One region of the Catenibacterium sp. RTP21428st1_D7_RTP21428_210409 genome, then DNA from elsewhere that is predicted to be linked to it. Evidence: riboswitches for the same ligand, from Rfam matches in the RefSeq annotation. Region 1 holds a riboswitch; the other holds the start of a gene.
What was found. Region 1 has a riboswitch for ZMP and ZTP ahead of ABUA27_RS08655 (formate--tetrahydrofolate ligase). Riboswitches for the same ligand answer to the same signal wherever they lie in the genome.
Positions count from the first base shown of each region.

Region 1 (14,015 bases):
TACAACATCTAAGTGTCCAAGAATACCAAAGCAGTCTTCTCCTTCACCAATATCAATAGAACCAGCATATCCATCACAATCATCAGTAACAAATCCATCTCTTTGACCAATAGAAAGCATTAAATCAAGCGCTTTACGGTTATTTTCACCAAATGGCTGATTTTCTTTTGCAGTAGATTTATCAAGAGTTGAAGGGATTAGACATAAGTCCTTTAAATCTTTCAGCATTTCATCTTTATGCTTTAATACTTCTTCTTTAAAATCAATCATTTTATTCACCTCAGTGACTATTATATACAATTTTTAAATTATTTGAAACACAGATACTGCACCTTTTTGTAACGTTCTTTCAAGAGTTGTGCTAATATAGTAAAAAGGGGGGCAAAAGAATATGGAGAATAAGGACATACAATTTCATATTACAGTTAAAGGTATTGTGATTTATGAAGGCAAGACATTAATCTTAAAACGTGTGAGACCTTCATCAGATGGACTTGGTTATTGGGAATTACCAGGTGGGGGATTAGAATATGGGGAAGATCCTCACCAGGCGTTAGTAAGAGAATTAAAGGAAGAAACAGGATTAGATATTGAAATCATTAAGCCAGTTTATACATTTACGGCTATTAGACCACACTATCAGACAGTGGGTATTGGTTTCTTGTGTATTCCTACAAATGATCAGGTTAAGATTTCATTTGAACATACAGATTATAAGTTTGTGGATGAAGATGAATTAGAGAAGACACTTGACCCACATATCTTTAATGATATTAAGAAAACAATCGAAGAATATAATCAAATAAGAGAATACGAAGAACTAAAAAGAGAAGCAAACTAACGCTTCTCTTATTTCATATAGATTTTTTCAACTTCACAGATATACATTGTATGGAAATCTTTATTAGGATAGTTCTTATCCACAAGTGTTTCATCTAAGAAACATTCAGGCTTGATAGTGTCTTCATAGAGTTTCTTTCCCACAACGACAATGTCTGCCTCTTCAAATGTAGGGAGATTTTCAATAAATGTAGGTGTTAAATCAGTCTTCGCAATCTTATCTCCATCACGTCCAGACTCTCTACCAAGTATTGTTAAATCTATCATATGTTCTCCATTAAAGAATGAAAGAGTCATTTGATCATTAGAATCTATAAATTCTTTTGTATAACGCTGTGGTCTTACAAAACAAGTCATCACTGGCTTATTCCATAATGTACCCATCTCGCCCCATGAAATAGTCATAGTATTAAATGCGTCTTTATTACCTGCACTAAGTAGTGCCCATTCCTTATTCAATTTATTGAATATTTTTAAATCAAATGTATTTACATCTACTTCTTTAAACATAGTCATTACCTCCGTTTTTATATTATAAACTTATGCCACTATTTAATCAAATTTGTGCTTGTCAAACAATAGGTTATTTGATAAACTACAACTGTATTATACGACTGACGGAAGTGGAATTAACCACATGGAGTATAATTTCTTGAAGAGCCGACCGTCTGGGCAACGTCCTGGACTTAGTAGGCTCTTTTTTTGTTTTTTTTAAAAAATGGAAGCATACAGGTACCGGATTAGTATATAATTGTTTTGAAAGAAAATAACCTGAAAGAGAGGAAAAACAAAAAAATGTTAACAGACGTAGAAATTGCACAGAGTACAGTCATGGAGCCAATTAAAAATGTGGCTGACAAGATTGGACTGACTGAAGATGATTTAGAATTATATGGTAAATATAAAGCAAAAATCTCTTTGGAAACTATCAAGAAAGTTGAAAATAATCCGGATGGTAAATTAATCCTTGTAACTGCAATCAACCCAACACCTGCAGGTGAAGGTAAGACAACTACAATGATCGGTTTATCACAGGCATTACATCAGTTAGGCAAGAAATCTGTAGTTGCAATGCGTGAACCAAGTTTAGGTCCTTGCTTTGGTATTAAAGGTGGTGCAGCTGGTGGAGGATATGCCCAGGTTGTTCCTATGGAAGATATCAACCTTCATTTTACAGGTGATATTCATGCCATCACTTCAGCAAATAACTTGATTGCGGCAATGCTTGATAACTCTATTCAGCAGGGTAACCCTTTGAATATTGATACTAGACAGATTGTATGGAAGAGAGTTGTTGACTTAAACGATCGTGCTTTAAGACATATTGTTGTTGGTTTAGGTGGTAAACCAAATGGTGTTCCTCGTGAAGATGGTTTTGATATTAGTGTTGCAAGTGAAGTCATGGGTATCTTATGTTTATCTACTTCTCTTGAAGATTTAAAGGCAAGAGCAGCAAGAATGATTGTTGCTTATAATTATGATGGTGAACCAGTTACTGTTGGTGATATTCATGCAACTGGTGCTGTAACTTTATTATTGAAGGATGCCATCAAACCTAACCTTGTACAGACTTTAGATCATACTCCAGTATTTGTACATGGTGGTCCATTTGCCAATATCGCTCATGGATGTAACTCAGTTATGGCTACAAAGCTTGCTATGAAACTTGGTGATTACGCTATTACTGAAGCAGGATTTGGTGCTGATTTAGGAGCTGAAAAGTTCTTAGATATCAAGTGTCGTCAGGCTGGTTTAAATCCAGATGCAGTTGTCATTGTTGCGACTGTTCGTGCATTAAAGATGCATGGTGGTGTTAACAAGAAAGAATTAAGTACTGAAAACCTTGAAGCATTAAAGAAGGGTATTGGTAACTTAACTAAACATATTGAAAATATCAAGAAGTTTGGTTTACCTTGTATCGTTGCTATTAATGCTTTCCCTACAGATACAGAAGCTGAATTAAAGCTATTAGATGATATGTGTAAGGAATTAAATGTTGAAGTATCCATTTCTGAAGTATGGGCTAAGGGTGGCGAAGGAGGCATTGATCTTGCTAACAAGCTATTAAATATCCTTGATACTAAAGAATCTCATTATGCACCTATCTATTCATTAGATATGCCTATTGATGAAAAAATCAAGACAATCGCCAAAGAAATCTATGGTGCAGATGATGTTGTCTTCACTAAGAAGGTAGCTAACAAGATCAAGAAGTTCACTGCTCAGGGCTTAGGTGATTTACCAATCTGTATTGCGAAAACTCAGTATTCTTTATCAGATGATGCGACTTTACTTGGACGTCCAGAAGGATTCAAGGTAACAATTAGTGACTTGATTCCAAATACTGGTTCTGGATTCTTAGTTGCTATTTCTGGAAATATTATGCGTATGCCTGGTTTACCAAAAGTACCAGCTGCCAATAATATGGACATCGATGAAGAAGGTAAGATTACTGGTTTATTCTAATAATTGAGGTCAAGTTTAGGTGAAAGGCCTCTGAGCACCTAGATCATGAAAGTCATAATGAAAATAATGGAGGACTGAAATGAAAGCTGCAGTAATTATGGGTTCTGCCTCTGATGAAGCAAAGGTAGAAAAAGGAATTGCTATATTAAAAGAATATGGCGTAGATGTTGAAGTACGTGCTTTATCTGCACACCGTGCACATCGTGCATTGAGTGAATTTGTAGAAGAATGCAACAACAATGGAACAGATGTTATTTTAACAGCTGCTGGTATGGCTGCTGCCTTACCTGGTGTCGTTGCTTCTATGACAGTGTTACCAGTTATTGGTATTCCAATCAAAGGTGCAAGTTTAGATGGAATGGATGCCTTATTATCAATTGTCCAGATGCCTTCTGGTATCCCAGTTGCAACAGTTGCAATTGATGGTGCTAAGAATGCTGCCTGGTTAGCACTTGAAATCATGGCAATCAAATATCCAGAATTAAGTGAAAAATTAAAGAACAACCGTCAGGCTATGGAAAAAGCCTGCTTAGATACAAATAACGAAATTTCAGAAAAATATAGATAAGAGGAGAAAACAACAATGGAAAAGAAAGAATTAATGTACGAAGGAAAAGCTAAGGAAATTTTTGCAACTGATAATGAAGATGTTATCTTAATGCATTATAAAGATGATGCAACTGCAGGTAATGGTGTAAAACATGATCAGTTTGCTGGTAAGGGTGTATTAAACCACACTATTTCAGGTATTATCTTTGATATGTTAGAAGAAGCTGGTATCAAGACTCATATGATTGAAAAGTTAAATGATACTGATGATTTAGTTAAGAAAGTAGAAATCTTCCCACTAGAAGTTATTGTACGTAATATTACAACAGGTTCTTTCTGTAAGAGACTTGGTGCTAAGGAAGGTGTTGTTTTAGCAGAACCAATTTTTGAAATTAGTTATAAGAATGATGAATATGGTGATCCATTAATCAATGAAGACCATGCTGTTGCTTTAGGTCTTTGCACTAGAGATGAATATAACACTATCAAATCTGAAACATTAAAGATCAACGAATTACTTAAGGCTTTCTTCTTAAGATTAAACTTAAAGCTAGTAGATTTTAAAATCGAATTTGGTAAGACTAAAGAAGGCGAAATCGTATTAGCTGATGAAATCTCACCAGATTCTTGCCGTTTATGGGATGTAGATACTAACAAGAAGTATGACAAAGACGTATTCAGACAGGATATCGGTGATTTAATTGAAACATATAAAGCAGTTCTTGCAAGAATGGAAAAATAATAGATAAAAGGATGAAGAAACATGGATTATAAAAAAGCTGGAGTAGACATTGAAGCAGGTTATAAGTCAGTAGAATTAATGAAGAAGCATGTTAAAGCGACTATGAGACCAGAAGTACTTGGTGGTATTGGTGGTTTTGCTGGTGCTTTTGATTTAAGCAAGATCAAGGATATGGAAGAACCAGTTCTTTTATCTGGTACTGATGGCTGTGGTACAAAGGTAAAACTTGCTTTTGTAATGGATAAACACGATACAATTGGTATTGATGCAGTTGCAATGTGTGTGAATGATATTGCTTGTTCAGGTGGTGAACCTCTATTCTTCCTTGATTACATTGCATGTGGTAAGAATTATCCTGAAAAGATTGCGACTATCGTTAAGGGTGTTGCTGAAGGATGTATTCAGTCTGAATGTGCCCTTGTTGGTGGTGAAACTGCAGAACATCCAGGTTTAATGCCTGTTGATGATTATGATTTAGCTGGTTTTGCAGTAGGTGTTGTAGACAAGAAGGATATCATTGATGGTTCTACAATCAAGCCTGGTGATGCTTTAGTTGGTATTGCATCTACTGGTGTACATAGTAATGGATTCTCTTTAGTACGTAGCGTATTTGAAATGACTAAAGAATCTTTGGATACTTATTATGATGAATTAGGTACTACTTTAGGTGAAGCATTAATTGCTCCTACTAAGATTTATGTAAAAGCATTAAAGAGTGTAAAGAATGCTGGTATCAAGGTTAAAGGATGTAGCCATATTACTGGTGGAGGATTCTATGAAAACCTTCCTAGAATGTTACCTGATGGTGTAAAGGCTGTTGTTAAGAAGGACAGCTATAAAGTACCTCCTATCTTTGGCTTAATTGCAAAAGCAGGAAACGTTGAAGAAAAGATGATGTACAACACATTCAACATGGGATTAGGTATGGTTCTTGCTGTTGATCCTGCAGATGTTGAAAAGACTATTGAAGCAATTAATGCTGCTGGCTATGAAAGCTATGAAGTAGGTTATATTGCTGAAGGTGAAAAGGGAGCAGAATTATGCTAAACATAGCTGTATGCGTATCTGGTGGTGGAACTGATCTTCAGTCCATCATCGATGCGTGTGAAGCCGGAAAAATCAATGGAGAGATCCGTCTGGTTATTTCTAACCGTAAGAAGGCTTACGGTTTAGAAAGAGCCCGTCTTCATGGTATTCAGGCAGAATGGATCAAGGATGAAGATGAGATCTTAAAGAGATTTGAAGAAGAAAAGATTGATGTTGTTGTATTAGCAGGTTATCTTGCTATTGTTGGAGATAAGCTGATTGAACAATATAAGAATCGTATTATTAATATTCATCCCTCACTTATTCCATCTTTCTGTGGTCCTGGATTCTATGGAATGCATGTCCATGAAGCGGTGTTTAAAAGAGGTGTAAAGGTGTCAGGTGCAACTGTTCATTTCGTTACTGGAGAAGTGGATGGTGGACCAATCATCTTACAAAGAGCAGTTGATATTTCTGATTTAGAGACACCTGAAGATATTCAGGCACGTGTCTTAGAAATCGAACATGAAATCTTACCAGAAGCCGTTGCTTTATATTGTGAAGGACGTGTTTCTGTAGAAAATGAAAGGGTGAAGATCAGTTGAAAAGAGCGTTAGTATCAGTTACAAATAAAGAAGGTATTGTTGAATTTGCAAAAGGTCTTGAAGAATTAGGATTTGAAGTTGTTTCTACTGGTGGAACATATAAGAAACTATTAGAAGCAGGTGTAAAAGCTATTGAAATCGATGATGTAACAGGTTTCCCTGAAATTCTTGATGGAAGAGTTAAGACACTTCATCCAAAAGTACATGGTGGTATTCTATTTAGAAGAGATGTAGAAGAACATGTCAAGACTGTAGAAGAAATGGGTATTACACCTATTGATCTTGTTTGTTGTAATCTCTATGAGTTTGAAAAAGCGCTTAAGGCTGGTAAGCCAATGGCTGAAATGATTGAAAACATTGATATCGGTGGACCTTCAATGATCCGTTCTGCTGCTAAGAATTTCAAGGATGTATTGATTGTTACTGATCCAAAAGATTATGATGCTGTATTAGAAGCTATTAGAGAAGATAAGACTGATTTTGAATTCAGAATGAATCTTGCTTATAAGGCTTATAGTTTAACAGGCAGCTATGATGCAATGATTTCTCGTTATTTCGCTGATCAGGTACATGATGAATTCCCTGATATCTTAAATATTTCATTAAAGAAGACAGATCATTTACGTTATGGTGAAAACTCTCAGCAGAGTGCAAATGCCTATGTTGATCCATATGTTCAGCATTCTTTATTAGATTATGAACAGTTACATGGTAAAGAAATTTCTTTCAATAACGTGAATGACTTATATGGTGCAGTTGCATGCGTAAGAGAATTTGGTGATCAATTAGTGACTGTTGCAATTAAGCATTCAACACCTTGTGGAGTTGCTATTGGTAAGACTGGTTATGAATCTTATAAGCGTGCTTATGAAGGAGATCCAACTTCTATCTTTGGTGGAATCATCGCTGTGAACTATAAGATTGATAAGGAAACTGCTTTAGAAATGAAGAAGACTTTCTTAGAAATCATTGCAGCACCTGATTTTGATGATGATGCTTTAGAAGTATTAGAAAAGAAGAAGAACTTACGTTTATTAAAGCTTAAGAATCTTGATGCACGTGATGCTAAGTATGATATTAAGTATCTTGAAGGTAAAGCACTTGTTCAGGAATTAAATACTAAGCTTATTGATGAAATGAAAGTAGTGACTAAAAAGCAGCCAACAGAAGCTGAATTATCTGATATGGAATTTGGTTTAAAGGTTGTTAAATATGTTAAGTCTAATGCAATTGTATTAGTGAAAGACGGATGTACTTTAGCTGTTGGTGGAGGACAGACTTCACGTATCTGGGCATTAGAAAATGCAATTCATAATAATCCTGATAAGGATTTCCATGGTGCTGTATTAGCAAGTGATGCTTTCTTCCCATTTAATGATTGTGCACAGGTGGCTGATGAAGCAGGTATTAAGGCTATTGTACAGCCTGGTGGATCAGTTCGTGATCAGGAGTCTATTGACTATTGTGATGAACATGATATGACAATGGTATTCAATGGTTATAGACATTTTAGACACTAAGGAGGCGTTCTATGAAGGTTCTTGTTATTGGTAGTGGTGGAAGAGAACATGCAATTGCCTGGAAATTAAAACAGAGTAAACATGTTACTGAATTATATGCTATTCCTGGTAATCCTGGTATGGATGCTGTATGTATTCCAGGTAGTGTAGAAGATATGCCTTTTATCTTAAAGACTGTTGAAGAAAAGGGTATTGATTTAACTGTTATTGGTCCTGAAGTACCATTATGTATGGGACTTGCTGACTATTTAGAAGAAAGAGGACACAAAGTATTTGGTCCTAGAAAAGAATCAGCTATTCTTGAAGGTTCTAAAGCCTTCTCTAAGGATTTCATGAAAAAGCACAATATTCCTACTGCAAAGTATGAAGAAGTGACTGATTATGAATCAGCTGTTAAAGCATTAGATGCTTTTGATCTTCCTGTTGTTGTTAAGGCTGATGGTCTTGCAGCAGGTAAGGGTGTAGTCATCTGTGAAACAAAGCAGCAGGCTAAAGAAGAACTTAAAGTGATGCTTGATGGCAGTGCTTTTGGTGATGCTGGTAAGAAGGTAGTTTTAGAAGAATTCTTAACTGGTTTTGAATGTTCTCTATTATGTTTTGTAGACCATGATACAATCGTACCTATGGTATCTGCAAAAGACCATAAACAGATTTATGATAATAATGAAGGTCCAAATACTGGTGGTATGGGTACTGTATCACCTAACCCATTCTTACCTGAAGGTATGGAAGGGACTTTCAAAGAAAAGATTCTTGACCCATTCATGAAAGGCTTACATGAAGATCATATGGATTATCGTGGTGTTGTCTTTATTGGATTAATGATCAAGGATCAGGATGTAAAGGTATTAGAATTCAATGTTCGTTTTGGTGATCCTGAAACTCAGGTTATCTTAATGAGACTTGAAAGTGATTTATATGAAGTGATGTATGGATGTGCTACAAATACATTGAAAGATGTAGATGTTAAGTGGAAAGATGAACAGGCAACATGTGTTGTTCTTGCAAGTGGAGGCTATCCTGGATCTTATGAAAAAGGTAAAGTCATTACTGGTTTAGATCATCTTCCAGAAGATATCGTTGTCTTCCATGCAGGTACTAAACGTAATGAAAATAATGAAATCGTCACAAATGGTGGACGTGTATTAAATGTTTGTGCATTAGGACATGATCTTGAAGAAACAAGAAAGAAAGTCTATGATGCAATTGAAAACATTCATTTTGATGGCATGTATATGCGTAAAGATATTGGCTTACATTAGGAGGATAACATGGCTAAAGTTTATCGCGTTTATGTAGAAAAAAGAAAAGAAAATGCGGTTGAAGCAGATTCTATCAAACATGATTTGATGACAAGACTTGGTTTAACTGACATTTCTAACTTAACAGTTGTCAACCGTTATGATCTTCAGGGTATTACTGAAGAAGTATTAGAAGAAGGTATTCCTACTATTCTTTCTGAGCCAATGGTAGATGAAGTATATCGTGAAGAATATGCAATTCCAGAAGGAGCTGTAAGTTTTGCGATTGAATATCTTCCAGGACAGTATGATGCTAGAGCAGATGCCTGTGAACAGTGCTTCCAGTTATTAACTGGTGAAAAAGGCGTTAAGGTTAAATGTGCAAAGCTTATTGTAATCGAAGGTATTTCTAGTGATGAATTACCAGCAATTAAACATTATTTAATTAACCCTGTTGATTCTAGAGAAGCGTCTTTAGAAAAGCCAGCAGATTTAAATGATGCTGTTGTTGAAATCAAGAAGGTTCCAGTGATTGAAGGATTTATTGGTTTCACTGATGAAGAAGTTGAAGCATTACTTGAAAAGATGAGTCTTGCAATGAACTTCGATGACTTAAAAGTAACTCAGAATTATTTCAGAGATGTAGAAAAGAGAGATCCTACAGAAACTGAAATCAGAGTATTAGATACTTATTGGTCAGACCATTGTCGTCATACTACATTTGCGACAGTTATTACTGATATTGATATCGCAAGTGGTGCATTTAAAGAAATCTTAGAAAAAGATGTAGAAAAATATAAAGCAAGCCGTCATGTTGTTTATGGTGTAGATACAAAGAGACCACTTACTTTAATGGATCTTGCAACTATTTCTATGAAAGAACTTAGAAAACGTGGCTATTTGGATGATATGGAAGTATCTGAAGAAATCAATGCCTGCTCAGTTCGTTTAAAGGTTCATACAACTGATGGTGATGAAGATTGGTTATTAATGTTTAAGAATGAAACACATAACCATCCAACTGAAATTGAACCATTTGGTGGTGCTGCTACATGTTTAGGTGGTGCAATCCGTGACCCATTATCAGGTCGTGCTTATGTTTACCAGTCAATGCGTATTACTGGTGCAGGTGATCCTCGTCAGAAATTAGAAGATACACTTCCTGGTAAATTACCACAGAGAAAGATCTGTGAAGAAGCAGCTCATGGTTTCTCTTCTTACGGTAACCAGATTGGTTTAACAACTGGTTTTGTACATGAAGTATATGATCAGGGTTATGTTGCTAAGAGAATGGAATTAGGTGCTGTAGTTGCAGCTGCACCAGAAGAACAGGTTAAGAGATTAATTCCTGAAAATGGACAGATTGTCTTATTAATTGGTGGACGTACTGGTCGTGATGGTATCGGTGGTGCCACTGGTTCTTCTAAGAAACACGAATTAAAGACTACTGAAACTGCTGGTGCTGAAGTACAGAAAGGTAACCCAGTTGAAGAAAGAAAGATTCAGAGATTATTTAGAAATAAAGAATTCTCTAAGAAGATTGTAAGATGTAATGACTTTGGTGCTGGAGGTGTCAGCGTTGCAGTTGGTGAATTAGCACCTGGTCTTGATATTAACTTAGATGCAGTGTTAAAGAAATATGAAGGTTTAAATGGTACTGAACTTGCTATTAGTGAATCACAGGAACGTATGGCTATTGTCATCAATGAATGTGATAAAGACTTCTGTATCCAGGCTGCTCATGATGAAAACCTTGAAGTCGTACAGGTGGCTACAGTTACAGATAAGAACCGTTTAACTATGAAATATATGGGAGATACTATTGTAGATATCTCTAGAGACTTCCTAGATGAAGCAGGAGCTAAACGTTATCAGGATATCCATGTAGAATTACCTGATTTTGATAAGGCACCATTCAATCCAGAAGCAAAAGAAAACTTTACTGAAACAACTAAAGAAGTATTATCACGTTTATCTACAGCTTCTCAGAAGGGCTTAGTAGAACGTTTTGACTCTTCTATCGGTAATGGTACTGTTCTTTCACCATTTGGTGGTAAGACTTACCGTACAGAAACTGAAGGTATGGCTGCATTAATTCCAGTATTAGGAAAAGAAACTACTACATGTTCATTAATGAGTTATGGTTATAGCCCACTTATTTCTGAATGGTCACCATATCATGGTGCAATCAATGCAGTTGTAGAATCTGTAGCAAAGATCATCGCAATGGGTGGTACATGGCATACAATCCGTTTCTCATTCCAGGAATTCTTTGAAAAGCTATTAAATGATCCTAAGAGATGGGGTAAACCATTTAGTGCATTACTAGGTGCTTATCGTGCTCAGGAAGAATTATTGTTACCTTCAATTGGTGGTAAGGATTCTATGTCAGGTTCATTTGAAGACTTAGATGTTCCTCCAACTTTAGTATCATTCGCAATTACTGGTGGAGATGTACATAAAGTCATCACTCCTGAATTAAAAGAAGCAGGACATGTATTAGTAGAATTCATGCTTCCTAAAGATGAATTCCATGTATTTGACTTTGAAGCTTTAAGAAAACAGTTTGATGCTGTAGAAGCATTGATTCAGTCTGGAAAGGCTTATTCAGCTTATACAGTTAAAGACGGTGGTTTAGTTGAAGCTGTTTATAAGATGGCATTTGGTAATGAAATTGGTGTCGCATTTGATGATGCTTTAACACTTAATGACTTAGTTGAAAAGAACTTTGGACACATCATTGTAGAAGTAGATAACGCAGAAGTTGTTGCAGGATATGAAAATGTTCGTATTATTGCTTCTACAAATGAAGAAAAGGCTGTATCATATAAGGGTGAGAAAGTGACACTTGATGATGCATATGAAATCAACTGTGCACCATTAGAATCTGTATATCCTACTACAGCAAAAGCACCTACTACAGAAGTACGTACTGGCGACTGCAATGAAAGAGGCAAGATGTTTGCTTCTAAGAAGTATGATGAAGTCAATGTTGTTATTCCTGTATTCCCAGGAACTAACTGTGAATTTGATTCTAAACGTGCATTTGAAAAAGCAGGTGCAAAGGTTCAGCTTGTTCTTATTAGAAATAAGACAGAAGAAGATATTAAGAAGTCTGTTGATGAATTAGAAGAAGCAATCCATAATGCACAGATCATGATGCTACCAGGTGGTTTCTCAGCTGGTGATGAACCTGAAGGTTCAGGTAAGTTCATTGCAACTGTATTACGTAACCCAAGATTAAAGGCTGCAATCGATGATTTATTAGATAATCGTGAAGGCTTAATGATTGGTATCTGTAATGGATTCCAGGCATTAGTAAAACTTGGTTTACTTCCTCATGGACATATTAAGGATATGAGCAAAGATGATCCTACTCTAACGTTCAATACAATTGGACGCCACTTATCTCAGATGGTGACTACAAGAGTATCTAGCGTGAAGTCTCCATGGCTTGCTAATGTAGAGTTAGGTGATGAACATATTATCCCTATTTCTCATGGTGAAGGACGTTTCGTTGCACCTAAGGAAGTGCTTGATCAGTTAATTGATAATGGTCAGGTAGCATTCCAGTATGTTGATCCAAATGGAAATGTTACTATGGAATCTCCATATAACCCTAATGGTTCTATGTATGGTATTGAAGGTATCGTTTCTGAAGATGGTAGAGTATTAGGTAAGATGGGTCATTCTGAACGTCAGGGTGAAAACAGAGACCTTAACATCTACGGTGAAATGGATCAGAAGTTATTTGAAGCCGGCGTGAAGTATTTTAAAGGAGAATAACGAATGGATAAATTAGAATTTGAAAGTATGACACTCTGTCCTCTAGATGGACGTTATGGCAAGATTAAAGATCAGTTAGCTGATTGTTTCAGTGAATATGCACTTGTTAAGTATAGAGTGTTTGTAGAAATCCAGTGGTTGAAGTTCCAGTTGGATCACCTTCATACAGAAACTTTAGACAAGGTTGATCCTAACAAGGTAGATGATATTCTTGCGATTTCTAAGGATTTCAACTTTGATTCTTTCAAGAGAATTAAAGAAATCGAATCTGTTACAAGACATGATGTTAAGGCAGTAGAATATTTCATTGATGAAAAGCTTAAAGCTTTAGGTTATGAACATTTAGAAAGCTATGTACATATCGGATGTACTTCTGAAGATATCAATAATACATCATATGCATGTATGATTAAACATGGCTTAAAGGATGTTTGGTTACCTGCAGCTAAAGAATTTGCTTCAATGATCAATAAATTAGCAGTAGATCATAAGGATGATGCAATGCTTGCACATACTCATGGACAGCCTGCTACACCTACAACTATTGGTAAAGAATTCAAAGTCTATGCTTATCGTTTCTTTTCTAGTATTGAAAACATTGAAAATATCAAGATTAAAGCAAAATTCAATGGGGCAACTGGTAACTACAGTGCTATCTTAACAGCATTCCCTAATGAAGATTGGCCTACATTAAATAAAGAATTCGTAGAAGACTATTTAAGACTTACATTCAATCCATTAACTACTCAGATTGAATCTCATGACTATACTTGTCATATCTTAGATGGTATCCGTCATTTCAACAATGTATTGGCTGACTTAGATGTAGATATGTGGTTATATATCTCAATGGAATACTTTAAACAGATTCCTGTTAAGGGTGAAGTTGGTTCTTCAACTATGCCTCATAAGGTTAACCCAATCCGTTTTGAAAACTCTGAAGCAAACATTGATTTATCAAATAATCTATGTGTGGCTTTATCTAACAAGCTTCCTAAGTCAAGAATGCAGAGAGACTTATCAGACTCTTCAAGTCAGCGTAACTTAGGATTATGCTTCGGATATTCATTACAGGCTATTTCTGAAACAACTGGCGGTTTAGCTAAGTGTGTTGTAAATAAAGAAAAGCTTGCAAAAGACTTAAATGAAAAATGGGAAGTTCTTGCAGAACCAATCCAGACAATGTTAAGAAAATATGGTGTACCAGATGCTTATGATACACTCAAGGCCTTAACTCGTG
Region 1 covers NZ_JBEHVX010000057.1:889-14,903, reverse strand. Annotated here, with positions in the region: gene pepV (dipeptidase PepV) at 1-270, opposite strand, end outside; gene ABUA27_RS08665 (NUDIX hydrolase) at 392-841, shown strand; gene ABUA27_RS08660 (flavin reductase family protein) at 850-1,350, opposite strand; ZMP/ZTP riboswitch at 1,441-1,521, shown strand; gene ABUA27_RS08655 (formate--tetrahydrofolate ligase) at 1,636-3,306, shown strand; gene purE (5-(carboxyamino)imidazole ribonucleotide mutase) at 3,386-3,874, shown strand; gene purC (phosphoribosylaminoimidazolesuccinocarboxamide synthase) at 3,890-4,597, shown strand; gene purM (phosphoribosylformylglycinamidine cyclo-ligase) at 4,619-5,644, shown strand; gene purN (phosphoribosylglycinamide formyltransferase) at 5,638-6,228, shown strand; gene purH (bifunctional phosphoribosylaminoimidazolecarboxamide formyltransferase/IMP cyclohydrolase) at 6,225-7,748, shown strand; gene purD (phosphoribosylamine--glycine ligase) at 7,760-9,010, shown strand; gene ABUA27_RS08620 (phosphoribosylformylglycinamidine synthase) at 9,020-12,775, shown strand; gene purB (adenylosuccinate lyase) at 12,779-14,015, shown strand, end outside.

Region 2 (17,126 bases), on a different contig from region 1:
AATAATGATCAATGACAAGAATATGTAATGCGAATACACAGGCACATGCACATACTAATAAGTCACCTTTACCTAAAGAAAGTGATCCTGTCATACATAATAAATAAAGACCAATCACTGCTAGGACAACAGATATACCAATCTTAGGACCTAACTTCTTCCCTAAAAATAAGCTAAAGAATGGTACAACAATAATATAGAGTGCTGTAATAAATCCCGCTTTACCAACAGTTGTATACTGAATACCAAACTGCTGCAGGGCACTTGCTAGACCTAATACAATACCACAGGCAATTCCACCTGCCCATAATTTCTTATCCTTGAAGTTCATTGTATGATCAAAGAAATAAATAAGTGGTAATAAAACAAGTCCACCTAAATAACTACGTAAGGCAGTAAAAGTAAATGGTCCTACATAATCCATACCAGCACTTTGTGCTACAAAGGCACAGCCCCAGATGAAGGCTGTAAGTAGCAGTAATAAATGATTTTTATAACGCATGATTTCCCTCCTACAAAGGGTATTCTACACGAAATCATCTCTACTTACAAAAGATATTTATCTACGATTACTTTTATTCCATCATGATCATTATCTAATGTGATTTCAGTGGCTAGATTCTTAATTTCTTCTGTTGCATTCCCCATCGCAATTGCTTTACCAGCACTTTGGAATGCTTCAATATCATTTCCACTATCTCCTATCATGATTGTATTTTCAATAGGGATATTTAAGTAAGATGATAAAGATTCAAGTCCTGCACCTTTAGTAATACCTAAAGGTGTGACTTCAATAGCTGTTTCTTCTACCACAGCACAGCTGACTGGAAATACTTCTAGTTTCTTTAAAAGCTGATTCATTGCGTCAACACTTGGATTATATAAACAGAACTTAAGAATCTCATTCTTGTGTTTATTGGCATATTCATAGATATCCTCTACAGCCTCTGCACGGCTTTCAAACATGGATTGATAGATAGCCATATTGTAGTAAGGCATATTCTCTACATCTTTTTGAGAGGCAATAGAATGCGACGAATCGAGTAAATACAACATCACATCCTCTTTCTTCACAATATCCATCATCTGTGTAAATACATCTGTATCAAAAGAATGAATTTCTAATGGTTTGTTGTTTTTGAAATCATAGTTCAAACATCCACTCAGTAATATTCCATAATCACAGAAATCTAATTCACCTTCATAGTCTTTTAATTCTGCCAGCCCTCTTCCTGTACATAAACAGATACTCTGTCCTCTATTACTTGCTTCATATAAAGAAGATGCTGTATTTTTAGAAATAGTCTTATCAGACTTTAGAAGTGTACCATCCATATCGAGGGCCAAAAGATATCTTTCCTTGATCCATCCATAATGCAGACAGGCATTGTAGATACCATCTTTGTCGGCATCAGTAGTCACATAAGTGGCTTTCTTCTTTAATTCATCTATACCATTACCCATCGCAATACTTGTCCACTCTGGAATAAACATAGACAAATCATTCTTTTCATCACCAAATACGACAACATCCTTAATATCACCACCAAGATGTTCCACCATACGTTTAATACCCTTGCTCTTATCTCCTGGTTCTACAAACAAGTATTCCTTATGAAAACGACACCAAGGTAACTTCTTTAAAGACTCTAGTTTCTCTTCTTCACCCTTGAAGCAGGCAATATATACCTTATAGATTTGATCATAATCACGTGGATCTAAACCTTCTACCACTTCTGTCTTCATATAAATATCATGAGTAAACTCATAAAAACGATTATCTGGTGCAAGTCTTCTTGTTTTGTTGTCAGGAGAAAAAGCCCATATCAAACCCTTCTTCTCACATTCATCTATTAAATCAAGACATAATTGATAATCCAATGGTTCTATGCCTTTTAACTGATCATCAATAGTAATTCCATTCCCTCCATCACTGATCATATTATGAAAACCTAATTCATGCATATAATCATGTGCCATGGCATAACTTCTACCTGTCGCAATCGCAATAAAATGACCCTCTGCTTCTAGCTGTTTTAAAGCATATTGTGTTGATTCAGGAATATATTGATCTCCTGGTGTACCTACAGCTAAAGTCCCATCAATATCAAAGAAAAAGTATTTTCTATTCATCATGTACCCCTCACTTTCGAGATACATTATACACGCATGAATATGCATTACTCAATCATCATTGATGCATGTTCTAGAATGAATAGTTAGAGTCTTCACATACCATATGTTCTGGATAAATTTCCATAGCATATGAAGTTGTTCCTGAACGATTTGGATAAAAGCGTCCTCTGACACTTCCTTCAATAGACACAGATTGACCCTTTTCAAAGTGGTCTACAACATACTGCGCTTTCTCATCCCAGATTACACAACGTATATAATCATAACGTGGTCTATCTTCTGTCCCTCCTTTCGTAGTAAGTAAGAAAGAACCTCTTAATATTCCATTTCTAGATTCTTTCACTTCTGGATCAGATGTAATCTGACCTTGTAATTTAACTTCATTCATATTTTTATTCCTCCTTCTATATACTTATTCCCTAAAACAATTAGAAATTACTTAAGATTTTTTAAAAAAAGTTTAATTCCCTACAACCCTTATGGTATATAATGTTTAAAAACGGAGGAGATTATATGGAATTAGAAACAAAAGCAATCCATGAAGGCTGGAAGCCTGGTAATGGAGAACCTAGACAGTTACCAATTTATGAAAGTACTACTTTTAAATATGATTCAAGTGAAGAAATGGGTATGTTATTTGATTTAGAAAAAGACGGTTATTTCTATTCACGCTTACAGAACCCTACTAATGATGCAGTTGCAGCTAAACTTACAAGCATGGAAGGTGGCTATGCTGGTATGTTGACAAGTTCAGGACAGGCAGCTAACTTCTTTGCGATTTTTAATATTTGTGAAGCAGGAGGACATGTTGTTGCTTCTGGTAATATTTATGGAGGTAGTTATAACCTACTTTCAGTGACTATGAAAAAGATGGGTGTTGATGTGACTTTTATTAACCAGGATGCATCTGTAGAAGAAATCAATGCGGCATTTAAAGAAAATACTAAGTGTATGTTTGGAGAAACATTATCTAACCCTACAATGGAAGTATTAGATATTGAAAAGTTTGCATCTATTGCCCATGCACATGGTATCCCTTTAATTGTGGACAATACATTCGCAACACCTGCAAATTGTCAGCCTATTAAATGGGGTGCAGATATTGTAACTCATTCTACAACTAAATATTTAGATGGGCATGCATCTGGTGTAGGTGGCGCTATTATTGATAGTGGTAACTTTGACTGGATGAGTCATGCAGAAAAATTCCCAGGACTTACAACTCCAGATGATAGTTATCATGGAATCACTTATGCAAAGAGATTTGGTAAAGCAGCTTATATTACTAAAGCCACTGCACAGTTAATGCGTGACTTAGGATCTATTCCTTCACCATTTAATAGTTATTTATTAAATATTGGAATTGAATCATTACCAGCACGTATGCGTGTACATTGTGAAAATGCCTTAAAAGTCGCTACATACTTAAAGAATCATCCAAAAGTAGAATGGATCCACTATCCAGGACTAGAAGATGATAAATATCATGAAGCAGCTAAGAAGTATATGCCTCGTGGTACATGTGGTGTTATGTGCTTTGGTTTAAAGGGTGATAAGAAGGAAGCAGTGACTTTCATGGATCACTTACAGCTTATTAATATTGTCACTCATGTTGCTGATGCAAAGACTTGTATCCTACATCCAGCAAGTCATACACATCGTCAAATGACAGATGAACAATTAAAAGAAGCAGGTGTCGATCCAACACTTATTCGTTTATCTATTGGCTTAGAAAACCCAGATGACTTAATCAAAGATATTGAAGAAGCATTAAAGTATTAAAAAAGACTGTTCAAATGAACAGTCCTGAAAGCAGAATTTATTTCTGCTTTTTTTATGCTTTCCATAAACCATGAAGATTGCAGTAATCATAAGCTGCTACAACTTCATCACCTTCACCAATATAGAATACAGCTTCAGGCTTGTCAGAAGGTGTTAACTGTTTGAACTGAGTACCATTCTTAGTTTCTAATACAATTAATGTAATGTAGTGTGCTTCAGTCATAGGATGTTCTACTGATCCTACAGATACTGTTACTTTATTATCCTCTACTTTCACTACAGGAACATGCTTTTCAACTGCGGCATCAGTTGTATTTGCTGTTAATTCCTTCATAGGTTCACCACAACAAACTACTGGTACACCAGAATCCACAAAATGAGTGATAACGTTACCACAATGTTCACAACGATAAAATTTCATATTCAATTCCTCCTTTATCTACTCCTATCATATCACTTTTAGAATATAACTACTAATGATATGCTTTCTTTTACAATATTTAAAAATCAAATTATAAAAGCGTTGATTACAAAAGGTTTTTTTAAAGTATCATTTGTGATTTTTTCACAAAATATTCTTGTAAATATTTACAAAAGGCATTATTATGTAAATGGAAATATAAATAGAAGTTTTATATGGAGGTGATACATATGACTAGTGATTTTAGTATTGCTGTCCACGCTCTCGTCTATTTAGGTAAAAACCAAGACCTTATTTCTAGTGATGAACTTGCAAAGCATATTTGCACTCATCCAGTACGTGTAAGACGTGTTATGATCAAATTGAGAGAAGCTGGCCTTATTAAGGCTAAAGCAGGTGTTGATGGAGGATATCGTCTTGATAAAGAAGCAGATAATATTACTTTATCTGAGATTGCGAAATCTGTCTCAAATGATTATATCCATGTGACTTGGCACAATGGAGAAGATGGAAGAGAAGCCATTAAGGACTCTAAAGTAGAACAAGCCATTGATTCTATTTTTGTAGATCTTAATGAAGCGTGTGACAATTTGTTGAAAGACAAGACCATCGAGGACATTATGAATATATCGAAGTAGAAATGGTCTACAATCAAAAGAAGCAGCCTAAATGGCTGCTTTTTTAAAGTCTAGTACTAAATTTAAGATAATACCTCCTACAACCATTCCTGCACCAATCAAACTAATACCAGATATTGTTTCATGGAAGAAGATAAAAGCCCACAGAGGCGCTAAAATGATTTCTAACATACAAATAAGATTGGCTGTAAAAGCTTCTGTACAAGAAATACCTAATGCAAGAAATATACCACCTAAACACATTGGGAAGAAACCATAACCACATACACCAAAGGCATCGGTGATATGGAAGTGAGGAAGTCCTCTAAAGACAATTAAACCTACTGTAAGAGAGAACATATAGGCAAATATTGTCGAAGAGAAAGCTTCAGCCTCTTCTTTGTTGTTGAGGTAGAACTGCATTCCAAAGCAGGCTCCTGATATAATTGCGAGTATATTTCCTAATAGATGCGAGAAGGAAAGAGTATCTGCAAAAAATAGTGCCATACCGATAAAGACAATCGCAATGATCCCCATTTGTCTTTTTGTCGGTAATTTACGTAAATCAATTGATTGATAGATCAATACAAAGATTGTTGATGAGTATTGTAATACAATCGCATTGGCCACTGATGTCAGCTTATTGGCATAGATGAATGTCAAACTCATAAGAAACTGAAAGACCCCTACTGTAACTGTCATTTTATTGAATACCAGTTTCTTATGATGAATAATCATACTAAGAGGTATTGCGACAATAGAACTCATCATTGAGAATCCTAGCCCACTTAAGTGGCTTGCACGTATAAATAAACCTGCAAGTGACCAGCAAAATGCTGTCATAAGCAGGAAGAATACACCTTTTGTACTTATTTTATTTTCCATAATACAGCCACTAATAATGCGATGATTAAAGGAATAAGCACCGGCACAACAACACATAAACCAAATAAAAGCATATTATTCATAAAGTTCACGCTCCTTTTCCCCATTATAGCATGCTATAATGAGGAAAACAAAGAGGAGATGATATCATGTGGGTTGTTGAAAGAATTGATGAAAAAGGGTATTATCATCTAGAAAACTTAAAAACAGGTGAAACCATTTTAAAGAGAGATTTAAATGCACATGAGAATGATGTATTAAATGAATGCTTCCATGTTTTACCTGAAGAAACTAAGAAGAGAAAACAAGAAGTGGATGATTTGTTCCACTCTCTATTATAGAGGTGACTACATGTTAATTAATATACAGAATTTATCTTATGCAATTGGTGAGAGACAGTTGTATAAGAACTTGAATATGATTGTAGAGGATACAGATAAGATTGCCTTAGTTGGTGTCAATGGAACAGGTAAGAGTACTTTATTAAAAATGATTGCCCATCATGACAGTCCTGCTATTACTTATAAAAAGGATCTAAAGATTGCATACTTATCTCAGAATCCTGTATTTAGAGATAATGAAACGATTCTTAATGAAGCAAAACATATTCTTAAGGATGTCCCTGAATATTCTATTAAGTCTTCTTTAACACGTTTTGGTTTAGAAGATATGGATCAGGTGATCAGTACGCTATCTGGTGGTCAGAAGAAACGTTTAGCTCTTGCTATCGTATTACTAGAAGAATGTGATTTACTTATTCTAGATGAACCAACAAACCATCTAGATACACCTATGATTGAATATCTAGAAAAATATTTAATAAAACGTTCTAAAGGATTACTTATGGTCACTCATGATCGTTACTTCCTAGAACGTATTACTAATAAGATTTATGAATTAGATAGAGGTGAGATTTTCCCTTATGTAGCCAATTATTCACACTTCCTAGAATTAAAGGCAGAAAGAGAAAACAATGCCTTACAGGCACAAAGAAAAAGAAACCTCTTCTTAAAGAAAGAACTAGAATGGGTCAGAGCAGGTGTTCAGGCACGTTCTACTAAGAGTAAAGACCGTTTACAGCGTTTTGAAGAATTATCTTCTATTGAACAGATTCAAGAAAAAGGAACTGTTGAATTAATAGATACTACAAGTCGTTTAGGTAAAAAGACTATTGAGTTAGTGAATGTATCTAAGAGTTATCCTGATAAGGTGATGTTTAAGCCATTTTCTTATTTATTTAAGAGATTTGACCGTATTGGTATATTAGGACAAAATGGCTGTGGTAAGACAACACTCCTTAATATGATTGCAGGTATTATCACTGATTATGATGGAGAGATTATTATTGGAGATACAATCCGTATGGCCTATTTCCAGCAACATTTCCACTATGATGATCCTACAATGAGAGTGATTGATTATATTAGAGAAACAAGTGATAATCTAGAAACAAGTGAAGGAACACTTAGTGCTCGTAATATGTGTGAACGTTTTTTATTTGATGACCATGCCCAGTATACACAAATTGGTAAGTTATCTGGTGGTGAACAAAGAAGACTCTACTTATTAAAGGTATTAATGGGTGCACCTAATGTATTACTATTAGATGAACCGACGAATGACTTAGATATTGAAACATTGAATGTATTAGAAGATTATCTAGATACATTTAAAGGTATTGTGATTACTGTATCCCATGACCGTTATTTCCTAGATCGTATTGTAGATGGTTTATTTGTCTTTAAGGATCAGGAAATTCATTATGTGAATGGTGGCTATAGTGCTTCTATTGATATCACTAATACTAAGAAAGAAACAGAATCTCAGAAAGAAGATTATCGTAAACAAGCTAAAGAAAATAGAAAAAGAAGATTAACTTTCAGTGAAAAGAAAGAACTAGAAGGTATGGACAATCTTCTTATGAATCTAGAAACACGTTTAAGTGAGATTGATGAAGAAATGGGTTCTACCCTGGACTTTGAAAAGCTTGATGAATTAAGTAAAGAACGTGATGAAGTTGAAAAGACTTTAGAAGAAAAGAATGAACGTTATCTAGAACTATTAGAAATAGAAGAAAGCTAATGAAAAGAGGAACCCATTTGGATTCCTCTTTTGCTATATAAGGAGAAGCATTAGACTCATTTGAATAATTTATCAAACCCATCGTATTGATATTGAGTTCTTTTTATTATTAGACTTTTTATGGGTTCAACATTTTATTAGAAATTTTCATTTCTCACTGAATATAAGATCGAATCTTACTATAATTGCCGTATTACTTATTTACTTTTCGGTTCATTAGACTAGGAAGTCAAGTAACATGTCTTATATTTAATGTTTTATCTTCTGTCTTCTCTTTTCGTTTATATCATACATTATCGCTCACACAAATGCAAGCGTTTTCACACATTTTCATAAATTGAAAATACAGTGATGAATAGATGCTTTTTCACAAATATAATTGACGTTAGTATACGTATACTATACAACAGCGGTAGAAGTACCCCGAGTGAGCCTACTTGCGCAAAAACTCTTTGTCTATCGACAAGGAGGCTTTGTTTCCAACTGAAAAAGCTATGGCTTTTACATCACCATAGCTTTTCCTGCTGGATACTAGGATTACATCTTTTGGATTCAATTTCCAGCGTTAATAGATAAATAGAAAACCTTTTCACAGCCTTCTGATATATAGATTAACGTACCTTATTATTATATTCAGGAGCTATCTCCCGTTTTCCACCTTTCTTATAAACCATATTATTAATAAAGCATATAAATCATTATTAGTGGATAAATACGTTTTTCCTAATTTAATTGAGTATCCTCAACGGATACTCAGTCACAGTATCCCATGGGAATCTCTCCTTTCTGACCAAGTTCTTTGAGATGAATGTATATGTTAAGGAGCTTTTCCTCCTCTCTTTCTGACTTAATTATAGCCTAATAATTGCAGTTGTGCAAGCGTTTACATTCTATTTTTATATAATGAAAATACTTGTTTTATAACAATCTTTTCACTATAATGACATTAGTTATATGACTGACGGAAGTGGAATTGACCACAGGGAGTATAATAAATCAAATGAAGAAGCCGACCGTCTGGGCAAAGAAGCCTGGAGTATGTGTCGGCTTCTTTTTTTGGAGGAATCTATGAAAGAATTAGAATTAAAGTATGGCTGTAACCCTAATCAGAAACCTGCTAAGGTATTTATGGAAGAAGGAGAACTTCCTTTTACTGTCTTAAATGGTAAACCTGGTTATATCAACTTATTAGATGCTTTTAATAGCTGGCAGTTAGTGAAGGAATTAAAGGAAGCAACTCATATGAGCTGTGCTGCAAGTTTTAAGCATGTATCTCCTGCTGGTGTAGCTATTGGGACACCTTTAACTGAAGTAGAAAGACAGATGTATTTTGTAAAGGAAAGTGCCGAAGTGTTAAGTCCTATCGCAAATGCCTATATTAAAGCAAGAGGTAGTGACCGTATGAGTTCATATGGTGATTTCTGTGCTCTTTCTGATGTATGTGATGAAGTGACTGCAAAGCTTATTAATCGTGAAGTCAGTGATGGTATTATTGCCCCTGGTTATACAAAAGAAGCATTAGAAATACTTAAGAAGAAAAGAAGAGGCACTTATTGTGTATTACAGATGGATCCTCACTATGTACCTAATCCAGTAGAAATTAAGCAAGTATTTGGTATTACATTCCAGCAAGGTAGAAATAACTGTGTGATTAATGAAGAAATGTTTAAGGATGTTGTATCTAAAAATAAAGATATCCCTGAACATGCGTTACATGACTTAATCCTTTCTATGATTACATTAAAATATACACAGTCTAATTCCGTATGTTATGTCAAGAATGGTCAGGCTATTGGTATTGGAGCTGGTCAGCAGTCTCGTATTCATTGTACAAGACTTGCTGGTAATAAGGCAGATGTATGGTTCTTACGTCAGCATCCTAAGGTATTAAGTTTACAGTTTGCTGATGGTTTAAAACGTGCTGAAAAGGATAATACAATTGATGCATATGTATCAGATGATTATGAAGATGTGCTAGGTGATGATGTATGGCAGAACTATTTCAAAGTAAAGCCAGAAGTATTCACTAGAGAAGAAAAGAAAGAATGGTTAAAGAAGAATACAGATGTCGTACTAGGTAGTGATGCATTCTTCCCATTTGGAGATAATATTGAACGTGCTCATAAAAGTGGTGTGAAGTATGTAGGTGAACCAGGTGGTTCTATCCGTGATGATCATGTTATCGATACTTGTGATAAGTATGATATGGTACTCGCATTTACTCATCAAAGATTATTCCATCATTAATCCCCTACTTTTGTTGTAACTGTGTTATAATGCACTTTATGAAAATTAATGAGAATGTAAAAATTAAAGAACTCACTACAATGCGCCTAGGCGGTCTAGCGCGTTATGTGATTGAATTAGAGACCGTAGAAGATGCAGAAAAAGCTTACTTATTTGCGAAAGAACGTCAATTACCTGTATTTATTCTAGGTACAGGAAGTAATGTAATTGGAAAAGATGAAGGTTTCAAGGGGGTTATTCTTTTAAACCGTATTAAAGGTATACGTTTTATTGATGAATTGACGATTGACGCAATGGGTGGAGAACTACTTGATGATTTAGTTGCTTTTACTACAAAAAAGAATTTATCTGGTATTGAAGCATTAAGTGCTATTCCTGGTACTGTCGGTGCTGCACCTGTCCAAAATGTAGGTGCTTATGGTCAGGAAATAGAACAGGTATTAGAGTCTGTGCATGCTTATGATTTAAAGGAAGAGAAGTATGTCACTATTAAGAAAGAAGATATGAATCTAGGTTATAGACAAAGCATCTTTAATCAGGGTAAAGATGCTGGACGTTATTTGATTATCTCTATAAGAATTCATTTAAGTCATGATAGACTTACTCCTCCTTTCTATACTTCTTTACAAAGTTATGTAGAAGAACATCAGATTACTGATTTTTCTCCTAAATCTATTAGAGAGATGGTTACTGAAATACGTTGGTCTAAGTTACCTAAACCAGAAGAAATGGCAAGTTCTGGATCATTCTTTAAGAATGTATATTTAGATGATCAGGAAGCAGAACGTTTAAGAAATATGAATGTTCCTGTCTGGGAAGGTAATAAAGTCCCTTCTGGATGGTTAATAGACCATGCTGGATTAAAGGGTAAATCATTTTATGGTATGCGTGTATCAGAAGAAGCTGCACTGATCTTAATTAATGAAAGTGCACAAAGCTATGCTCACTTAAAACAGGCAAGAGAAGAAATTGTTTCTATTATTGAAAAGAAATATGGTCTAACTCTAAAACAGGAACCTGTTGAACTGGAATAAGATTTATTCCAGTTTTTTTGTGTTCTTTCTTATGATATAATTAGTTAGATTAGGAGGAATTGCTATGTTATTTATCACTGACAATGAATTTGAACGTGTTGTATCTAGAGCACGTAACCGTGATATTGCACGAGAATATTATCGAAGAGATTATGTTGTAAATGTTTCTATCACTATAGATAATCGTGGTTATTATCATATATCTGGTAAAGTTATGATTAATGGTAATATCTATCTTCCCCGTGTTCTTGTGAATCCCAATTCTAAAATAGTATCAACAGACTGTAATTGTATATATGCTGATGAATATACAGCCTGTGGACATATAGGAGCCCTTATTTTAAAGGTTCAGGAGTTATCTCCCAATACATTCCCTTATCGTTATGCTGTTGATTTAGAAAAGCGTGCACAGGAAGAAAAGAAAAGTGCTATGAGAGAACGTCTTTTATGGGAACAGCAGATGGCTGAATTTAGAAGAATGGAAAGAGAAAAGGAAACCAATGCATTGACTGATTATATTAAGAATCAGTTAGTCAATCAGTTTACACCTGTAAGTTCTAAACCCGTTCATTTAAAGCTGCTTCGTGCAGATGGATGGAATTTTAATATCACATTTAAGGTAGGACGTGAAAGAGATTATATTGTAAAGAGTATTCCTAACTTTGTATCACAAATGCAAAATAATGAATATCATGCTTATGGAAAGACTTTATCTTTTGTTCATAATCCTGATATTCTAGATGAACCATCTAAAAAGATTTACCAATTCATTCTGAGATTCTATCATTCTCATCTTGCTAATAATAATACGTTATTTATTGACAATGAGAATATTGATGCTTTATGGGAGTTACTTACAACTATTCCTGCATCTTTACATGCTTTTAAATGTATAGAGGGTGAATTACATCCTATGGTATCAGTGACTAAAGATAAACATGATACAATTCTAGAACTAGAAACAAATATAGCACCTTATTTTTCTGGAAAAAAATGTTTATATCAATATACACCTTCAGAATTCACTATCACTCGTTATCCTTTCGATAAACAGGGTGTTACTATTGAGTTATTGAATCGTTTTGATACATTACAGCGTCTTTATGTAGCGCATGAACAGTTAGAAAACTTTACTCGTTATATTATTTCTCCTACAAAGAAATATATTGAGTATGTAGGTTTAGAGGATACAATCCAAGAAGAATCACATCTAAAAATCTATGCAGATGTAGATGAAGATGAATATGCTTTAGTTAGCCTAATTGGAACATATGAGGATGGAACACATGATCTTCTTAAAGAAGATGTACCTCATTCTTTAAAAGCAGATCTCATTATTAGTTTCTTAGAGAAATATAATCCTGATGATATGTCAGGACCTATGCGTTTTGATACACATCGCGATGAAACGATAGATATGATTCATGATGGTTTAGGACATCTTAATAAGATGACAGATGTTTATGTATCTGATTCTTTACAAGCGATTGGTTCTAAGAAGTCTATGAACTTATCTGTTGGTATTAAGGTCTCTCATAATCTATTAGAAATGGACTTAGATTCTTTAGATGTGCCTAAAGAAGAATTAGCTAATATTATTGCAAGTCATAGAAAAAAGAAACGTTATCATCGTTTAAAGAATGGTCAGTTATTATATATTGATACACATGAATTAGATGAGTTAGGTAATATGATGGATCAGTATCATATTCTACCTAAAGATATTTCTGAAGATGGTACAATTGATTTAAATCTAAATAGAGCACATCAAATGGACTTAGCAACACAGGACTTCCAGTATGTACAGGTCAATCGTGAAGAATCATTTAAGGATGTATTGGATCATTTAAAGAACTATACACATCATAAACATGAATTAAATGAACGCTATGATGCCATCTTAAGAGATTATCAGAAAGAAGGTTTCCAATGGCTTTCTACTATGAATGATCTACATTTTGGTGGTATTCTTGCAGATGATATGGGTTTAGGTAAAACAATCCAGATTATGAGTTTATTAGAAAGTAATGAACATCACTTTTCTATTATTATTTGTCCTGCCTCATTGATTTTAAACTGGTTGGATGAGTTTAATAAGTTCTCTTCTCATTTAAAGGTGACTTGTGTAATGGGTAGCGCAAAAGAACGTAAAGAGATTATTAAAAACTATAAGCAGTTTGATGTAATGATTACTTCTTATGATTATATTCGTAAGGATTATGAACAATATAAGGATATTGTATTTGATTTTATTGTTTTAGATGAAGCACAGTATATTAAGAATCAGAAGACTAAGAATGCGATTGCAGTTAAATCATTAGAAGGTAAACAACGCTATGCATTAACTGGTACACCTATTGAAAACTCACTTGCTGAATTGTGGTCCATCTTTGATTTCTTAAATAAAGACTATTTATATAACTATCGTTATTTTAAATCTCATTATGAAGCACCTATTGTAAAGGATCATGATGAAGAGGTTCAGACACAATTGCAGAAGATGATTTCACCTTTTGTATTAAGACGTACGAAAAATGAAGTATTAAAAGATTTACCTGATAAGATTGAAAATACTGTACTTGTAGACTTCAGTGAAGATGAAAAGAAGCTCTATTTAGCTCATTTAGCACAGGCTAATCAGTTGTTAAAGACTTTAGATGGTTCTAAGGACCGTATTCAGATTCTTGCGATGTTGACAAAGTTAAGACAGATCTGTTGTGAACCTCGTATTGTCTTTGATGATGTAAAACATATGTCTTCTAAGATGGAAGCATGTTTAAATATTATTCAGACATATAAAGATAATAACAAGAAGATTATTGTATTCTCATCATTTAAGAGCTTATTGAATCTTCTTGCTAAAGAATTAGATAAGAGTAAGACATCTTATTATATGTTGACTGGTGATACTGATAAAGCAGATCGTAAAGGTTTAGTAGATGCTTATCAGAATGATGATACAACAGTCTTCTTAATTAGTTTAAAAGCAGGAGGTACTGGTTTAAACCTCACTGCAGCAGAAGGTGTTATTCACTTTGACCCTTGGTGGAATATGTCTGCACAGAACCAGGCAACAGATAGAGCATATCGTATTGGACAGAAGAATAAAGTATTTGTATATAAGTTGATTATGGCTGATTCTATTGAAGAAAAGATTCAGACATTACAGGCAGCTAAGAAGGATTTAGCTGATCGTTTTGTGGAAGGTAACAGTGGTTCTATTACGACTATGAGTGGTGAAGAAATCATGAGTTTATTTAGTGAGGATTAACATGAAGAAGATGACTATGGCCGATATTGCAAAAGTTGCAGGTGTGTCTAAAACAACTATTTCTCGTTATTTTAATGGCGGCTATGTAAAAGAAGAAACACGGCAGAAGATAGAGAAGATTGTAAAAGAATACGATTATGAACCTAATGTGCTTGCTGCAAATTTAAAAGCCAACAAGACACATACTGTGGGTATTGTATGCCCTACTCTTACTTCATATGCTTCTAGTCGTATGATGATGAATATTGATCAGTTCTTAAAGAAGCATCATTATACGACAATCATCATTAATACTAATCATGATGAGCTCGATGAAATCAAGTCCATTACTAAACTTATACAATTAAGAGTGGATGGTATTATTCTCCTTGCCACTTCTATCACAATGGCACATAGAGATATTGCCTCTAAGAGTTCTGTTCCTATTGTCTTTATGGCTCAGGCTTATGATGATGGTGTGAGTGTTATTAACAATGATTATGAAGCAGGCTATAAGATAGGTGAGTATATTTATTCTAATGGTCATAAGAATGTTGTATATGCAGGAGTAAACCGAAAAGATGTAGCTGTAGGAGTGATTCGTAGACAGGGTGTTTATGATGGATTACAGGATGTACATCCTCATTTTCTAGAAACAGACTTCTCTGCTGAAAAGACAATGGATAAACTTAATGATTATTTAAAGAATCATACATGCCCTACTGCCATTATCTGTGCAACAGATACAATTGCGATGGGATGTATGAAGGTTCTAAAAGATCACGGTTTACGTATTCCTGAGGATGTTTCAGTGACTGGATTTGGTGGTTATTGGACTTCTACTGTAATGTCCCCAGCTCTTACAACTATTAAGTTCCATTATGCTCATGCTGGTCAGATGGCTGGACAGATTATTCTTGATATGATTGAAGAAAAAGAGGTCGAACGTGCTACACTTATTGACTTCACATTTATAGAAGGAGAAAGCGTCAGAAGTATCTGACTCTTTTTTTGAAAAAAAATGTGGTATCGGTTTCATGTTTTTGTTGACAAGTGTTTACACTTAATATATGATACAGATGTGGAATCGGTAACATACCGATAAAGGAGGAAATTTCAATGGACTACAATAAAGTCGCAAAAGAAGTCATCTCCCATGTTGGCGGACCTAAGAACATCAAAAAGGCATTTCATTGTGCTACACGTTTAAGATTGATGTTGAAGGATCCATCATTGGCAGATGAAAAAGCTTTAGAATCTGTAGATGGAGTTAAGGGAACATTCCTTGTCCAGGAACAGTTCCAGATCATCTTCGGAAGTGGTACTGTGAACCTTGTCACAGATGAAGTATTAAAAGAATTAGGTATGGACTCTCAAGATCAGGCTGATGAAGAGATTGTAGAAAAGAAGGGAAATCTAATCAGCCGTGCTGTTAAGACATTAAGTGATATCTTCGTACCTATCGTTCCAGCCATCGTTGCTGGTGGTTTATTGATGGGGATCAATAACGTATTAACTGCACAGGGATTATTCTTTGCGAATAAGAGTTTGATTGAAGCTTATCCAATGTGGAAAGACTTTGCGACAATCATTAACTTATTCTCTAATGCAGCATTCACATTCCTTCCAATTCTTGTTGGATTTAGTGCTACTAAGAAATTTGGTGGTAACCCATATCTTGGTGCTGTCATGGGTATGATCATGGTACACCCTGATTTATTAAACTGTTACAACTATGGTAAAGTAGCAACACCTTTCTGGAACCTATTTGGTTTAAAGGTTGCTGCAGTAGGTTATCAAGGAACAGTTCTTCCTATCTTATTTGTATCTTGGTTAATTGCAAAGTTAGAAACTAAGTTACATAAAATTACCCCTTCTTGGTTAGATAACTTAACGACACCATTATTATCCGTATTAATTACTGGATTTATTACATTCCTAGCTGTTGGTCCTGTATTAAGAGAAGCAGGTAATGTACTTGCAAATGGATTACAGTGGTTATATTTCTCATTAGGCCCTGTTGGTGGAGCAATCTTTGGTTTCTTATATGCACCTATCGTTATTACTGGTATGCACCAGAGCTTTATCGCAATCGAAACACAGTTGCTTGCAAGTGCAGCACATAGAACATTCATCTTCCCTATCGCAGCAATGAGTAACGTTGCTCAGGGTGCTGCAGTATTAGCTGTATTCTTCTTATCTAAAGATCCTAAACAGAAATCACTATGTAGTGCATCTGGTATTTCAGCATTACTTGGTATTACTGAACCTGCAATGTTCGGTGTTAACTTAAAACTTAAATATCCATTCATTGGTGCTATCTGTGGTTCTGCTGTTGGTTCAGCTTGGATTGCAGGCACTAAGACTCTTGCAAGTGCTGTAGGTACTGCTGGTATTCCTGGTTTCCTTTCTATTCCACCAGAAAGCTGGGGTAACTATGGTATTGGTATGGTTCTTGCAATCGTAGTGGCATTCATTGTTACTTGTATCCTGCACAAAAGAAATGTAGAAGGTAAAACTCCTGCTAAAAACGAAAACTTTGCTGCACCTATGAAAGGTACAGTCGCTTCTATTACCGAATGTCCCGATCCAACATTCGCTTCTAAAGCTATGGGTGATGGTTTCGTCGTATTCCCAGAAGATGGTAAGTTTTATGCACCAGCGAATGCTGA
Region 2 covers NZ_JBEHVX010000027.1:507-17,632, forward strand. Annotated here, with positions in the region: gene ABUA27_RS05640 (DMT family transporter) at 1-502, opposite strand, end outside; gene ABUA27_RS05645 (Cof-type HAD-IIB family hydrolase) at 547-2,136, opposite strand; gene ABUA27_RS05650 (single-stranded DNA-binding protein) at 2,207-2,524, opposite strand; gene ABUA27_RS05655 (O-acetylhomoserine aminocarboxypropyltransferase/cysteine synthase family protein) at 2,650-3,918, shown strand; gene ABUA27_RS05660 (desulfoferrodoxin family protein) at 3,971-4,339, opposite strand; gene ABUA27_RS05665 (RrF2 family transcriptional regulator) at 4,570-4,977, shown strand; gene ABUA27_RS05670 (DMT family transporter) at 5,005-5,841, opposite strand; gene ABUA27_RS05675 (DUF3006 family protein) at 5,991-6,182, shown strand; gene ABUA27_RS05680 (ABC-F family ATP-binding cassette domain-containing protein) at 6,193-7,923, shown strand; ZMP/ZTP riboswitch at 8,868-8,953, shown strand; gene ABUA27_RS05685 (phosphoribosylaminoimidazolecarboxamide formyltransferase) at 8,992-10,170, shown strand; gene murB (UDP-N-acetylmuramate dehydrogenase) at 10,209-11,204, shown strand; gene ABUA27_RS05695 (DEAD/DEAH box helicase) at 11,269-14,475, shown strand; gene ABUA27_RS05700 (LacI family DNA-binding transcriptional regulator) at 14,477-15,457, shown strand; gene ABUA27_RS05705 (sucrose-specific PTS transporter subunit IIBC) at 15,574-17,126, shown strand, end outside.
Region 2: another riboswitch for ZMP and ZTP. It lies ahead of ABUA27_RS05685 (phosphoribosylaminoimidazolecarboxamide formyltransferase); the one in region 1 lies ahead of ABUA27_RS08655 (formate--tetrahydrofolate ligase).